DNA from 2 places in the Natranaerobius thermophilus JW/NM-WN-LF genome. Region 1 is predicted to be linked to the other one. Evidence: riboswitches for the same ligand, from Rfam matches in the RefSeq annotation. Region 1 holds a riboswitch; the other holds the start of a gene.
What was found. Region 1 has a riboswitch for thiamine pyrophosphate ahead of thiW (energy coupling factor transporter S component ThiW). Riboswitches for the same ligand answer to the same signal wherever they lie in the genome.
Positions count from the first base shown of each region.

Region 2: it holds a riboswitch for thiamine pyrophosphate, as region 1 does, so the genes downstream of both, thiT (energy-coupled thiamine transporter ThiT) here and thiW (energy coupling factor transporter S component ThiW) in region 1, are expected to answer to the same signal.

Region 1 is NC_010718.1:2,670,190-2,677,694, forward strand. It holds gene tenA (thiaminase II) at 1-337, opposite strand, end outside; gene thiM (hydroxyethylthiazole kinase) at 547-1,368, opposite strand; gene thiD (bifunctional hydroxymethylpyrimidine kinase/phosphomethylpyrimidine kinase) at 1,365-2,192, opposite strand; gene thiW (energy coupling factor transporter S component ThiW) at 2,314-2,829, opposite strand; TPP riboswitch at 2,970-3,072, opposite strand; gene NTHER_RS12590 (RNA-guided endonuclease InsQ/TnpB family protein) at 3,357-4,499, opposite strand; gene tnpA (IS200/IS605 family transposase) at 4,499-4,900, opposite strand; gene NTHER_RS12600 (hypothetical protein) at 4,965-5,555, opposite strand; gene NTHER_RS15420 (copper amine oxidase N-terminal domain-containing protein) at 5,571-6,446, opposite strand; gene NTHER_RS12610 (nucleotidyltransferase domain-containing protein) at 6,562-6,894, shown strand; gene NTHER_RS16565 (hypothetical protein) at 7,178-7,333, opposite strand.
Region 2 is NC_010718.1:288,002-295,506, forward strand. It holds gene NTHER_RS01500 (hypothetical protein) at 1-756, shown strand, start outside; gene NTHER_RS01505 (sodium:calcium antiporter) at 774-1,805, opposite strand; gene NTHER_RS01510 (hypothetical protein) at 2,051-2,551, opposite strand; gene NTHER_RS01515 (cation:proton antiporter) at 2,557-3,762, opposite strand; gene NTHER_RS01520 (hypothetical protein) at 3,821-4,138, opposite strand; gene NTHER_RS01525 (nitroreductase family protein) at 4,421-5,020, shown strand; gene NTHER_RS01530 (O-methyltransferase) at 5,092-5,715, shown strand; gene thiT (energy-coupled thiamine transporter ThiT) at 5,705-6,262, opposite strand; TPP riboswitch at 6,461-6,571, opposite strand; gene NTHER_RS01540 (hypothetical protein) at 6,703-6,966, opposite strand; gene NTHER_RS01545 (DNA polymerase Y family protein) at 6,981-7,505, opposite strand, start outside.

The DNA.
Region 1 (7,505 bases):
TATAAGCCTGACAAGTTGGTGACTTACTAATCTTTTCTAATTCTTGAGTATCAATTCCAAATTCAGCACAATAATCTCTGTGTAATTTCATTTCAGTGTTTAATATTCCATCCATTAAACTGGCAAACATCTGCATCTGTTCTAATTTTCTAGCTTTACCACCAGCTAAAGCGAATACCCGGGCATAGTCTTTTAAATACAGATAATCCTGCTTAATCCAAAAGATAAATTTTTCCCTTTCCAGGTTCCCATTGCCTATTCCTTTAATGAAAGGGTGCTCATGCCAACCGTCCCATACGTCACTACCTAATTCACGCAATGTTTGACAATAACTCATGATATCACCTCACAAATTATATTTTTACTTTTAATAAAAGGTAGAGCAGGCCCATATGCATCAAGGTGCACCAAGTGCCGACCATATACACAGAGATACAAAAGATGTTTCTGCATCCATCAGGATGCTTCATCATACGACGAAAGTGCGACGAAGCGCATCGAGATGCAGCCATACGCGATTTTAACTACTTGCGCACTACTTATATCTTATAACTCAGACACATTCCCCCTCTCTTGCAATTCTTTACTTGTTAAAGCCGCCATGTGATCAAAGATTTTAACTCGAAAACTACCGAGATCAGTTGAACTAGAAATACTCTCTTCAGCCATCTCTCCGACAACTCCCATGGAAACAGTTGCCGCTATTCCAGCTTCCCAGTCATTATCTGAGGCCCCGATAAAAGCACTGATCAGGATTCCTAGCATACAGCCCGAGCCCGTAATCCGACCTAATAAAGGTGTTCCATTGCTAACTTTAACTGTTATATTTCCTTTTGTAATTAAATCTGTTTTTCCCGTTGCCAATACCATTGTGTTGTATTTCTCAGAGAGCTCTGAATTGACCATTTGAATGTCCTCACCCAAGTCCAGGGAGTCCATTCCTTTTCCATGACCTTTGCGACCAGCAAGGCATTTAATTTCAGCATTATTACCTTTGATGCAGCTCACATTGTAATTAGTCAGTAAATCTTTCACCAAGTCCAGCCTGCTTTTTATGGCCACAGCACCCACCGGGTCTAGAACAATTGGTATTTCTAATTCTGAAGCTTTTTCTGCTGCCAGATAAATGGAATCCTTGTGTTCTTGATTTATTGTACCGATATTTATATAAAGTGCTTTAGCCAGGGGCACAAAATCAGATACTTCGTCCCTACTCTCACACATAGCCGGTGAAGCGCCGGCAGCCAATGTAATATTAGCGCAATCATTCATTGTGACATAATTAGTAATAGCATGGACTAAAGGATTTTCTTGCCTAACTTGTGTCAAATAAGTTCCCAACTTAAAATTAGAATTGAATGTACTCATGCATTTAATTCCTCCTTTTCTTGCACTTCTTCATCTCCTATTGATGAATGCAAGAGTACTTTTGAACCTTCACCGATTGTAAAACTATTATTAATGGCTTGTGTAACGTATTTTTTAGCTAATTTTATGCTAGTTAATAGATCATCTGTTTTACTCAAATATGCACATATAGCTGATCCCAGGGTACAACCCGTTCCGTGAAGACTGCCAACGCCCACTCTTTCAGCTGAAAATGTGTGATATTCATCTTCCCAAAAGAAATGATCAGTAGCGTTTCCACTTGTATGTCCACCCTTGATTAATACGGATTTTGCTCCCGCTTCCTTCAACTTATGAGCTGCTTTTTGTAAGTCTTTTGAATGGTCAATGTTTATGCCAGTCAATATCTCTGCTTCGGGAATATTAGGAGTGATGATATCAGAGATGGGAATAAGCTTCTCTAGCAAAGTTGATACTGCTTGTCTTTCTAGTAGTAAATCACCGCTTGTAGCTGCCAAAACAGGGTCAATTACAATCCAAGGTTTCGTTGAAAAAGAAGCAAGATTATCGGAAACGGTTTCAATTATTTGAGCATTTGAAAGCATCCCCGTCTTTACTGCAGAAATTTCCATATCCTCCGCCACTGACTTAAATTGCTCTGCCACCAAACTAGATTCAAGATGAACAGCGTTTTGTACCCCTGCAGTGTTCTGGGCAGTCACACCTGTTAGCACGGTAGTTCCGAATACTCCTATAGACTGAAATGTTTTTAGGTCAGCTTGTATTCCAGCACCACCCCCAGAATCAGAACCTGCAATGGTCATAACTACTTTTGTTTTAGACATATAATCACCCTTTTTTGTTATAGTTGTTTATGAGAAACAGAAAGAGAAAGCCCCGCTAAAGTCCCGCTAAAACCCCACTAAAGCCCCACTGCTTTAACTGCGAGAATATATAGGGGGTATATCAAAGATGATCTGTCATGGAAATAGATCTGTCTCCCCGGACCCTTTCTAATACCACACTCAAGCCAACTCCTATGAATGCCCCAACAATGGCACTTATGGCAAAGGGTGGAATATAAAAGTAGATCACAGCTTCATGGCCTAGGATCAATCTGGCAATAGGGACTGATAGCAAAGCGCCAATAATAGAAGTGCCGAATACCTCTCCAATAAAAGCTCCGTAAGGGCGCTGTCTAGCCATTTTAAAACCTATTCCGGCCAGTAAAGCCCCTGCCATACCACCCGGAAAAGCAAGTAAAGTTCCGATACCCAAAATATTACGTAATAAACCTATCATAAATGCGATCAGAACTGCTGGACCTGGACCGAGAAATATACCGGCAATTACATTAATAGCGTGCTGCATAGGATAAGCTTTAGCGAAACCAGCTGGAAACCAAATCAAATGAGATGTAAAGGTTCCAATAGCGATTAACAAAGCCATCAAAGTTATTTTACGGGTGTTATTTTGTAACATCGTAGCCACCTCCCATGATAAGTCATGATATTAAGGCATGATATTAAGGCATAATATTAATCCATGATAATAATTCTGATAATAAAAAAAGCTCCCGGGAAGACCGGGAGCCGTATATACACTGTCTTGTTCTAAATCTTAGCCTACGGCAACCGCTCTCCCTTCGCTGGCATTAACCAGTTCAGGTTATGGGGTCGGTGTTTACCCTCTCAGCCCATTTTTGGGGCTCCCCCGGCGGTGTTCCAATTCATTATAAAGTTTTTGCCATAAATTTTTTGCATAAATATTCATTATAAATTTTCTTAATATAAAGATATCATATTCGTTAATTTTTGTAAATTTAATCATCTCGACTTCAGATCAATTTTAATTCTTTTTTAAGATCATCAATTTGTTTTTTAGTTAATCCAGTATATCTCATAATTTTATCTATTTTTTCTCCATCTTCCAACATCTTTTTGGCTATTTGGTTCGGGCGAACCGCCTTCTTGACATACTCCCACAGCTAAAGCAGTGGGATTCTGGGGTCAAGCAGAAACAGCCTCTATGATAGCAGGTCTTACGTTTCCTAACCCAATGGACGATGCCCCGCCCATGTGTATATTAATTGCAGCGTTCAGATCTCTGTCAATTTTTAAACCGCAATCACATTCGAAAATTCTGTCTGATAGTTTAAGGTTTTGATTTATTTCACCGCACTTACTACAAATTTTTGAACTTGGATAAAAGCGATCTACCTTAACTACTCTAGAACCTTTTTTCTTGGCAACATATTCGAGAATTTCAACAAAAGTAGAATATCCTAAGTCTTGAATCTTTTTACCCCACATCTTTTGCATAGCTTTCATGTTGAGGTCTTCAATAAAAATGTATTCATACTTATCTGTTAGCTCATGTGCCAGTTTAAAGAAGTAGGCTCTACGCTGATTGACCACTTTCTTATGAAGTCTAAAAACTTTTTTCCTAGCTTTGTTTCGGTTATTAGAGCCTTTTTCTTTTGAACTTAATTCTTTCTGTGCTTTCTTTAATTCCTTCAATTTGTGGTGATAATAGAATGGTGCTTCATATTTCGTACCGTCTGATGCTACAAGAAATGTCTTCAAGCCAAAGTCCAAGCCGATGGAGCTTTTACCCTGCCTATCGGGGACTTCGATTTTTTCTTTAACTACAAAACAAATATACAGGTCGCCTAAAGGATCTCGTTTTATAGTTACAGTTTTAATATTTTCTGGAAGCTCTCTGCTTTTACTGAATTTATAGACCTTCTTTCCGATTTTGATTAAGTTATCGTCAACATATTTCCAACCTGCTTGTTTTAAAGTGAAGCTTTTGTATTTTTTAATTTTTTTGAATTTAGGCGGTGAAGTTTTAATACCATGTTTCAAATTCCTAAAGAATAACTGGTATGCTCTATCTATTCTATCTACTATATCTTGAATTGCTTGTGAGCCTACTAGGTTCCAATGTTGATATTTGTCTTTTTTCTTTAATTTGGTTATGTGCTTCATTAACTGAAACTTATTTAAGTGTTTACCTGTTAGTTTATAATACCTTTTGTGGAGGGCAATGCAATGATTATAGATAAGACCAGCTATATCTATTTTCTGATGAATATTTTTATTCTTTTTTGACTCGTATAACTTATACTTATAGGTTTTAGTTATAATCACTATTTACCCTCCTGGTCTTCGATATATTTACGAATAGTATCTTCTGATATATGACCGACCGACTCAACATAATAACTACGAGTCCAGAGTGAAGGCAGCCTTGATTTTAGTTCAGGAAACTCCTTACGAAGAATTTTGGCACTATATCCTTTCAGTTGTCGCACAATATAGTGTGGTGCTAAAGTGGGGTCTGCTTTGATAAACAAATGAACATGATCTGGCATAATAGTTAAATCTTGAATTTCTATCTCTAGCTCATTGGCTTTCTCTAAAAATAATTGCTTTAATCGCTGTTCAATTTTGCCAGTCAGTACTTCACGTCTATATTTGGGGCAAAAAATGATATGATAACCTAAATTGTATACAGTTGTTTTGGTTGTAGTCCATCTATTTTTACTCATATTTTTATTATAATAAAAAAATAGATAGTTGGCAAACAGTTAATAATAAACATTCATCCCACAGCTAAAGCAGTGGGCTTTCTGTTTGGTTTTTTCGTAAGCTTTTGCCCATACCTGTATATTCCAAGCCCTCCCTTATATTGTCCTCATACTCAGGGTTATTGTTAAATCTCATGTTTTCCATTTCAAAGTGTGCATTTTGTACTGCATCATTATCATTAGTCCACGGCTCAGTGATCCAGTTTCGATCTTCCAAACGACCTTCAGCTAGTGCATCGGGCGGAAATTCTTTGTTTGTCACTCTACTTTGTTCTGTGAAATCATCTATAAATTCTTCGGTTTGAGTGTCGTACCAGGGAACAACACCTAAATATCTATACTCACCATTTTCAACTTCATTGCCAGGTACTTCTTCTAAAACTCCACCTGCAATTACATTGTGTGGATCTTCTGTTCTGTCCATGTGTACTCCACCGGGATTGATCTTATAACGTGGATCATTTATGATATTTTCGTTAATATACTCAATTGCTCTTTCTGGATCCTCTGATGCTTCGCCCTCTGCTAATGCTGAATTAAAATTAAGAAAAAGAAATGATAACGCCAGAAGCGTTATCATAGATAATCTTAAAAAAGTTTTATCTCTAGCTGTCAAAAGGTATCACCCCCATTAATATCTGACCTCGATAGAGCTTCCACTCAACCCTACCTCTTGTCCATTAATATCAAAATATTCATGAACTATACTAGCCTCTTCTTGCATAAATTCGATATATTCCTCTACTTCCTCTTCGTCCTGAGTTCTTCGGTAAAGTATTCTTTTTGCATCTTCAATACCATCATCTTCAAAAACATTTACGATCCCATGAAAATTTTCACTGTAAGCATCATCAAAAAGAGTATCTTCATGATTATCTTCATGTTCTACATAAGCCTTATCAATCTCTCTGTCTAATTCGCTATCACCCGTTAATGGCTCTACATCTTCTGGATCGGGTAGAGGATTGTTTTTGATTTCTTCTACTATGTCGTCTGACTCACTAGGTTCTTCCTCGTCCGTATCATCTTCTGTCCTTTCGTCCCAAATATAAACTGCGTTTTCATCACTTTCCCAGTCTACTTCTGCACCTAAACCTTCACTAACGAATCGCAAAGGTACTACTGTTCTGTTAGCACCTGTAATGGCAGGGGCGGTATCCATTGTCTCGGTTCTACCGTTCCTTTGATATGTATTTTGGCCAATGTGAAGTTCCATTTCTATATCTTCTCTTTGTACATCGACTCTATCTTCACTACCGACCCAATCCGCATAACCGTCTAGGGCTTCTGTCACGAACCTTAACGGTACAAGTGTACGATTGTTTTCATCTATAAAAGCTGGCTGGTCTTGCAAATCTATTAAGCTATCGTTTACATATACGTCTACAACTTCCACTCCTGCTTCTTCCGCCTCTTGTTCCCAATCATCAATCGCACTTACCGCGGTTATTGATAAACTTAAAATTAACGCTGGGATTAATAAAACAGGAATAAATTTGTTTATCATAAGATCAAAAACCTCCTTTTGATTTAATCATCAAGAATTGTTTTACTTTTAGGCAGGAAATTTTTTAAAAATGCCGAAAATGTTCTAAAACTAAAGTCTCTTTTGGGAGGAACTTATGAATATCAAAAAAGATATTAAGAAGCTTTGTAAATCCTTAAAAGAACATTTTTCCCCTGAAGATATAATATTGTTTGGATCACAGGCGAAAAAGTTTAATGAGACCAGTGATATAGATCTTTGTATAATTATAAATACAGACAATAAAGACAAGATAGAAAACAAAATGAACTTATTTATTTATTCAGAAGATGGATTGGATTTTGAAAGATCAGTTGATTTAGTTTTATATACTTCCGAAGAATGGAAACAAAATATTAATGACTCTGCATCTTTTGCCAATGTAATATATCATAAAGGTGTATCTCTCTACGATAAGTTTAATTTATAATTTAAAGTAACTACTAAATTCAGTTCCATTCAATCCCTCAAAAAGGTTAAGTTGAAAATGGAAACTATTCAAAGTTTACTAGCATTTACAAGAGTTTATGGACTCTTAATGAATTTACCAAATTTTATAAATTAGACAAGTTATCAAAAGTATTCCCCTGGGTAGATTAATATTTATTTTTATGAAAAAAAAGCCCACGAAGTCACTAAGTCAGTCTAACAATTTATAAGGATGGTTTTAAAAAATAAAAAGTCTGTTTAAAAAACCGGGGGGTTTCCCCGGTTTAGGTTACTTCGTCAACTATAAACTCTTCTTTTATAGTCAATTCTTTTTCTTCACTCTCATCTGTAACAAGCTGTTCTACGCGATATTTACCTTCTTGTAAGTCTTCTATGTCTTCTAGGGGAAATACTACATGGTACTTATTTCCTTTATCCAAATTAACTCTGTTCTCATCGTCCCATTCGATATCGTGCTCGGCTGCTTTCCACTCATCCTGGGGTTCATCATAATAAAATAACTGAAAGTCGGCAAGGAAAGGAATAGTGAAAACTTACTTCATCCCCTTCACTGTACTTGTCCTCTTCAAATACTATGTCACCGTCTATATT
Region 2 (7,505 bases), 780 kb from region 1:
GATTTAGAGGGAGACATGACGACTTCAGATGAGCATTTAACTATTAAGCCTAGAGAAATGATCATAGATCACTCTAAAATCACTATATTAGTTGATTATCAAGTAAATCCAGAGTTAAGACAATTAGACCTTGAATTTACTACTCCTCCTCGACTTTTATTAGAAAAGGAAAACAAAGTAGATAATAATAATTCGACGCTTACAATGCCTAGTGGAGCTTATCCTGATTCATCTGAAAAAATAGAGACAATTGATGAGAGCTATTTTAAGTACGAGTATTGGTATCAAAATTTTCCGTACGAACTTGAACAAGACCTAACTCTAATTTTAGATAGAACCTACATGAGTAAAGATCACAGTCAAGAAATTTCTGTGGATCCTGGTGATAATGTCGAAGTTGAGATATCAGACATAGGGAAATATAAGGGGAAGTTAAAAGAACCTCAAAAAACTGACGAAGGTTTAGATACAATAACTTTTGAAGGTGAGATACTTTCAGATCAATTTGAGTATGGCTTTAGAGTGCGAGACTATTTAATTAGCATGGTAAACGGTGAAGAGGTAAGACCTACAGGTGCTGGCGGTGGTGGCAGCCCCGGTTCTAATTCCAATTATCAATTTGAACGTGAGTATAGAATAGAAGATAAAATGTTTTGGGAAGGAGATTTAGTACTACAAGTGGGAAGAATAAGAGTACTTATTGGAAATAGGTTTGAATCCCCTTACATGGATTTAAACATTACCGAAGAATTATGATGTTTTAGTTATGGGAATTATGCTATTGAACTGATTAAAAATATTATATATAGAATTAATATCACAATTGCATCAATTCCCAGATAAAAATAGCTTCTTTTGGAGCGGTATATAATACCAGCTGCAATCACATTAGTCATTAATATCCCAATAACAGCTGCATTAAAAATTTCCTGTTCACTAAATTGTAAAATTGGCCCTTTTAAGTAGATTGTGTCTACAATAAATATTAACCCCATATTTAGTATATTGGCTCCTAGAATGCTACCAAAGGCTTGATCAAAGAAGCCTTTTTTAACTGCTGACAGTGTAATAACAAGCTCTGGAAGAGATGTGCTGAGTGCCAGGAATACTACACCTAATAGCCCCTCTGTTAACCCAGTATTTTCTGCGATTGTATCAGCAGCTCCAGATAAAAACCTAGCTGAAACTATGATAATTATGCCCAATACGGCAAACTCAAACACCAGTTTTTTTAAAGATTCAGAACTTCTAGTATTATTTTTCGAATCATTTCTTTCATCAGGTGGTTCTGATGAGTCAACAGGGTCAGTTGATAGATTAGGATTTCTTTTATGATACCGATAATGAATTGTATGTGAAACGAAATAAACAAAAAATATCAATAAACTGCTTCCACCTAAGTGACCAATTGTAAAAAGTTCTTGTTCGACGATGCCTGTAAGGGCTATAGTTAAGATTATTGTCAGCATGGAAACAGCCAGTATATGATCAAAGCTTAACTTTTTAGCTATCGGCCCTTTTCCCTGAGCTATATCCATAAAAAAAATCAAAGATAGATTAAGTAGATTACTTCCAAATAAATTACCCAGGGCAAGATTAGGAGCATCTATAATTATTGCAGAAATTGTAACAGAAAGCTCGGGCAAAGTAGTGACTATTGGTAGCAATAGTACACCGACAAAAGCGCCACCAAGTCCGGTAACTTTACCAATTTTATCTGCAACTGTTGAAAGTCTTTTGCCACTAAAAAATATTGCTGCTGCTGTTCCAATAAAAACTAACCATGTTAATATGATGTTATTCACTTCCTTTACATATTAGTCATAGGAATTCATATTTTAATAAGGATAGCATCACATATTTATAGTTCACTATTTTATTATTGGCAAATTATTCGGTAATTAAAACCCCTCCGGCTTTATTTAGAAATGTTCCTCATTAAGAAATCTTCTCACCTGTTGAAAAGGAATAGGGAACTTCTAAATTCGAAGGGGTTTTTGTTATTTTTTGCAAGTTAAATTATTGTTTGAATATCCAAACGACATTTAACTTACTCGTAAAATAACCTACCCAAATCAAACATTGGAGAAAAATCTTCATTAGCTTCATCCATATAGTCTGATTTGGATGTGAGTTCTTTACAGAAGTCAGAAGTTTTTAGTGTTAGGTCACTGATTAAGTGACTATTTTCTGCCGGTTCGGTTGGTTTATCCGAACGTCCTATTGCCATAATATACACATGGTCTTTAATAGGATATTCCTCGGAAAAAAAATCAAAAGTTATATTAAAACACAAGAAGTTTCGATTACTTATATCAATAATATCAATAGATGAGCTTGATTTGGAATAAACTTGTTTTTGCGAAACGTAATGTGGTTCTACAACTTCTTTGTCTAGTATGTTAATTGATACATTAAAATTAACCGGAAAATTGTTCATGTTTAATACTTTAGTAATTATACTTTTTGAGTTTTGTTTTTTCAAAAGAGGACCCGAATCATATTTGACACTTAATTTATCATTTTCATGATCTAAATTAGGTGATGACATGTGAATTACACCTCCTTAGTTGACGGTGAAAAATCATATTGAATATTAGCTTCACCGGAAGAAACTAAAGCGTATTTAGTGCCGAGGGGTCCAAACAACTCAAATACTGTGATAGCAGCTAATTCAATTGCTGTAATTATTGGAGCAATATCCGGAAATTGACTTTGAACTATCATCAATAAACCAATAGTGACACCAGCTTTAGAAAACATTGCAAAACCTAAATATTTTTGTACTAAAATTGGAGCTTGTGACCATCTGGCACCTAAAAAAGCTCCTCCTACTTTTCCAATACTTCTAGCTACAATGTAAACAGCGGCAAATACCCAGTTCTCCAATAAAATATCCAAGTGTAGTTCAGCTCCGGCTAACACAAAAAAACCTATATAAATGGGTAATTCAATATCTTCTAAATAAGTAATTTCTTTAGGTTTAGAATATAAATTAGCTACGACAAAACCACTGACCATATTAGCTAATAGGGGTGATAGGTTAAGTAGATTGGCCATTCCACTGTTTAAAAGAGCAATTCCGACGAGTAACAGTACTTTATGTTGTCTATTACCTGTTGCCTTAAGTAACAGACAAAGAAAACAACCTAACACTGCTCCTAAAAGTGTAGATCCACCTAATTCAATTATAGGTTCTAATATACTAGCAACTGTGAATCCGTTACCTGCAATTAATCCACCAACTATAGCGGAAATAATACCAAAAAAGATAATACACAATGCATCGTCTACTGCTACTACACCTAATAAAGTACTTGTAAAGGGTCCTTTTGCTTTTGTTTCCCTAACTACTGCCAAAGGAGATGCCGGAGCAGTTGCTGTTGCCATAGCCCCAAGCAACAGAGATACTTCCAGTGATAAGTTTAACAAGTAAAACATTGCAAAAAAGACTACAAAAAAAGCGCCAAAAATTTGTACAACAGTTATCCCTACTATGGCTTTACCCAATTGTTTAAGTTTACTAATTTCTAATTCGCTACCTATGAATAGGGCTATAATTCCCAAGCCTAATATTCTAATAATATTAAGGCTTTCGTTTAATTCACTTGGAATTACGTTTAATAATGATGGGCTTAAAATTAATCCAATAATAATGTATCCCACTACCATAGGTACTTTAAATCTTTGTACTAATTTTCCTCCACAAAAGCCTAGTAATAGAATTACAGCTATTCCTAAACTTTGGTCATAGATTGTCAATTAAGGTCACCTCTAATAGATTGATTGGAAAATAATGGAAATATAAAAGAAATTTTTTTTAAGACAAGCCAATAACATTATCAATTTTATAATAGAAGGCTATTCCGACACCTGGCTCATTTAGATCGATTAGTTTGCCTTCTAATAGTTCGGTGGCTTGTGATAATTTTTCTTCTGAGTCTACTATTGAAAAGATGGTTTTGTTACCTTCTTTACAGTGTTCAAAAAGTTGTCTAACCCCTCCCACAATGGGAATTTTATTTTGACAAACTAATGCATTTCCCATTCCTTCAGAGTCAATTACAGTACCTCCCGGAATTCCGATTTCAATAAATTTCTTTAATAGTTCATCTAAATACTCCGTTTCGTTTAACACTATTACTAAGACATAAATTTAAATCACTCTCCCTTGTAGTTTTAGCTTTTAGCGGCTGCTAAAAAACAACCGCAATTAGATCCTATTATTTTATTATACTCTTCTAAGTATGATTTTCAAGGATATATACATATTAGAATAATTCTTAATTTTGAATAAAAACAAAAGCTAATTATAATAGTAATTGTTAACATGAAGGTGTATTATTACTATTTCTAGAAAACATAATAAAATCTCAGAGAATAAGTGATGGTGATTTATAAACTTGGAGGTGTGTTACTGTTGGAAGGAAATTTTTATACTGCTGTTGAAAAGAGGCGTTCTATCTACGGGATTAGTAAAGAAGCTGTCATTTCCGATGACAAAATTAAAAAAATTATTGAACATGCTGTAAAATTCATTCCATCTGCTTTTAATTCTCAGAGTGGAAGGGTGGTATTATTATTAGGAGAACATCACGATAAATTATGGGAAATTATTAAGGATATTCTTAGAGAAAAAGTATCTGAAAAGAAATTTCCTAAGACCGAAGAAAAACTTAACTCCTTTAAAAGTGGATATGGAACAGTGTTATTTTTTGAAGATCAGGAGCCAGTTCAAGAACTTCAGCAAAAATTCCCCAAGTATAAAGATACTTTTCCAATTTGGTCTCATCATTCTTCCGGCATGTTACAATACGTAGTGTGGACAGCGTTGGAATTAGAAGGTTTTGGCGCATCTTTACAGCATTATAATCCTATAATAGATGATGCTGTAAAAAAAGAATGGGATATTCCTGAAAACTGGGAACTGGTGTCCCAAATGCCCTTTGGTAAACCTACAGCTCCTCCGGGAGAAAAGGAATTTAAACCTCTAGATGAGAGAATAAAGGTTTTTAAATAAGAAACCATAAGTATCTATAGATATCCAATTTTAAAGCCAATGCCAATGCAAAATTAGAGGGGGTAATAAATGTGGATCAAGAAATTTTTAATTATATTCAAAACTACATAGTCAGGGATAATTGTAAATCAGATACTATTAAGGAAGAAGAATATCAACGGGATGATGTACAACCCAGTATAGAGCTGGAGACGGGTAAATTTTTAGGTCTTTTGATTAGGTTGATAAATGCTCAAAAAGTTCTAGAATTTGGTACCTGTCTAGGTTATTCAACTATTTGGTTAGGCGAAGCTGTAAAACAAACTGGAGGGAAAGTTATTTCAATTGAAAAAGACCCTAAACTCTATCAAGAAGCTAAAACAAATATAGAGGAAGCGGGTCTTTCAAATTCTGTAGAACTGGTTTATGGTGATATTAGCGAGAAAATTCGGGACTTAACTGGTCCCTATGATATAATCTTTCAAGATGCTCAAAAATCATTATACCCTAAAGTACTGGAAAACAGTATTAATTTGTTGAATCAGGGTGGGGTGCTTGTTGCAGATGATACCTTATTCAAAGTTAAAGGAGCCCCAAGAAATTTAGGGGCTCCTGTTGATGAATATAATCGCAAAGTAATGTCTGATGATAGACTTTACAGTACTATTTTACCTGTCGGCGATGGTGTTACTTTGAGTTATAAGATTAGACAGTAAAGTATTTTTTCACTCTAGTCAAGGTCAATAAAACTATAACAATTATAGTGATTATTAGTTCCGGAACTAAATAACTGGAATTATACAACAAAGAGTACATCCAGACGCTTTGCCCTTCGGGAGCATAGTCGCCAAAAAACACAGCTCCAGCTAAAAAATGGGAGACAAATCTGACCATTCCACCTAAAATAACACCTGTGACTATAGGTAAGATTATATTGGCCGAGGAATTCGCTTTTCTAATCCATGATGAAAAGGTTCCAGCTAAACCTAATCCTGCAAAAGCTACAGGATAATCCAGGAAAAATTGTATCCAGTGAACTATAAAGCCTGCTACTGCTAGCTGTAATATCCCGAAAGTGACTCCTGCCAGTATTCCGGGTTTTAACCCCCAACGAAAGGCTATGATAAATATAGGTAACATCTCTAAGCTAACAGATCCTCCCTGGGGCATGGTGTAAAGCTTAATCATGCTTAAAAGCAATGCCAAAGCCACTGCGATACCGGTTTCTGCCAGGATTCTGACATTTTTTGATACGTTTTCCATAATGAACTCTCCTTTCCTATATTAAGGCTCTTTTATACTCCTTTGTTGATAGTTGAACTCTTAGTGTGAAATTGAAGAGTTCAACTATCAACATTCAACTTTAACACAGCCCATATTAAAAAAAGCGCAATTCCTTAGGAATTGCGCTTTTAGTCGTAAATAATACATAAATAATACAGAAAACTCTATATAGCTCGCCTAGACTAAAAGCCAATTCCCTACGCTGGTATTATCCAGGTCAGGTTCTAGGGTAGGACTAATTGCCCTTCTCAGCCGGGAAGGCGATCCCCGGCACCCCTATTGGCTTAATAAAATTCGATTGTTATTACTATCTTACCATGGGTGTAAATATAATACAATGCATATTAATTTAAATTCTTTCACTAACATATGTCGCCACTAACTCATGACTAAAGTCACGAGAATGCGTGACGAACTCTTCAAATCTTGGCAAGATACCACTTACATGAAGATATTTCGTATTTCAATTCATAAATTTTTTGGGTTTCTCCGATAGTACTTTGGCAAGTGTAAACAATCATTTTGTTGCCTGTTAATTTTTCTTCAGATGTGGATATAACTTGGTCAACACTAACCACTTTTTTAGTACCTTCGGAAGTGGTGATACGATATTTTAAAGGTTTAGGAATTCCATCTTCTTTAAACCAGGCAATCATTTCTATAGGTTTCATTATTACCTTCACAGTAATTCTCCCTTCTATAATAAGCTAGACATCATGGGATACTCTTCTTCTGCATCTACTCCTCCTGCCAAGGGAGGAACTGTTGAATGTAAAAAACAGGACCGGATTAAAGAAGTTTCCCCGTGTTTAGCCCTGATTTTATCGATAGCTTTATAAAAAGACTCTTCTGAATCCGTATCAATAGACAATTTGTCAAACATCGATAGTTGGTAAGACTTACTCGATGAAAGGGAAGATAGTGAAATTCCTATGTGTCTTAAGGGTTCTTCTTCATCCCATAATTCATTTAAAAGTTTTTTACCAGTTTCGAAAATAACTTTAGTAGAATTTGTGGGATTGAGTAATTTTTTTTGTTTACCGTAGGAAATAAACTGTGAGGTTTTAATTGATAAATTGACTACTTGTGCGTAACAATGAGCATCACGTAATCGGCTACTGACCTTTTCAGTTAAAGATAATAACCAAAGCCGTGCTGTCTCTTTATCAGCCACATTTTCGGGAGTAGTAGTAGAATTTCCTAAACCCTTCATAGGAAAACC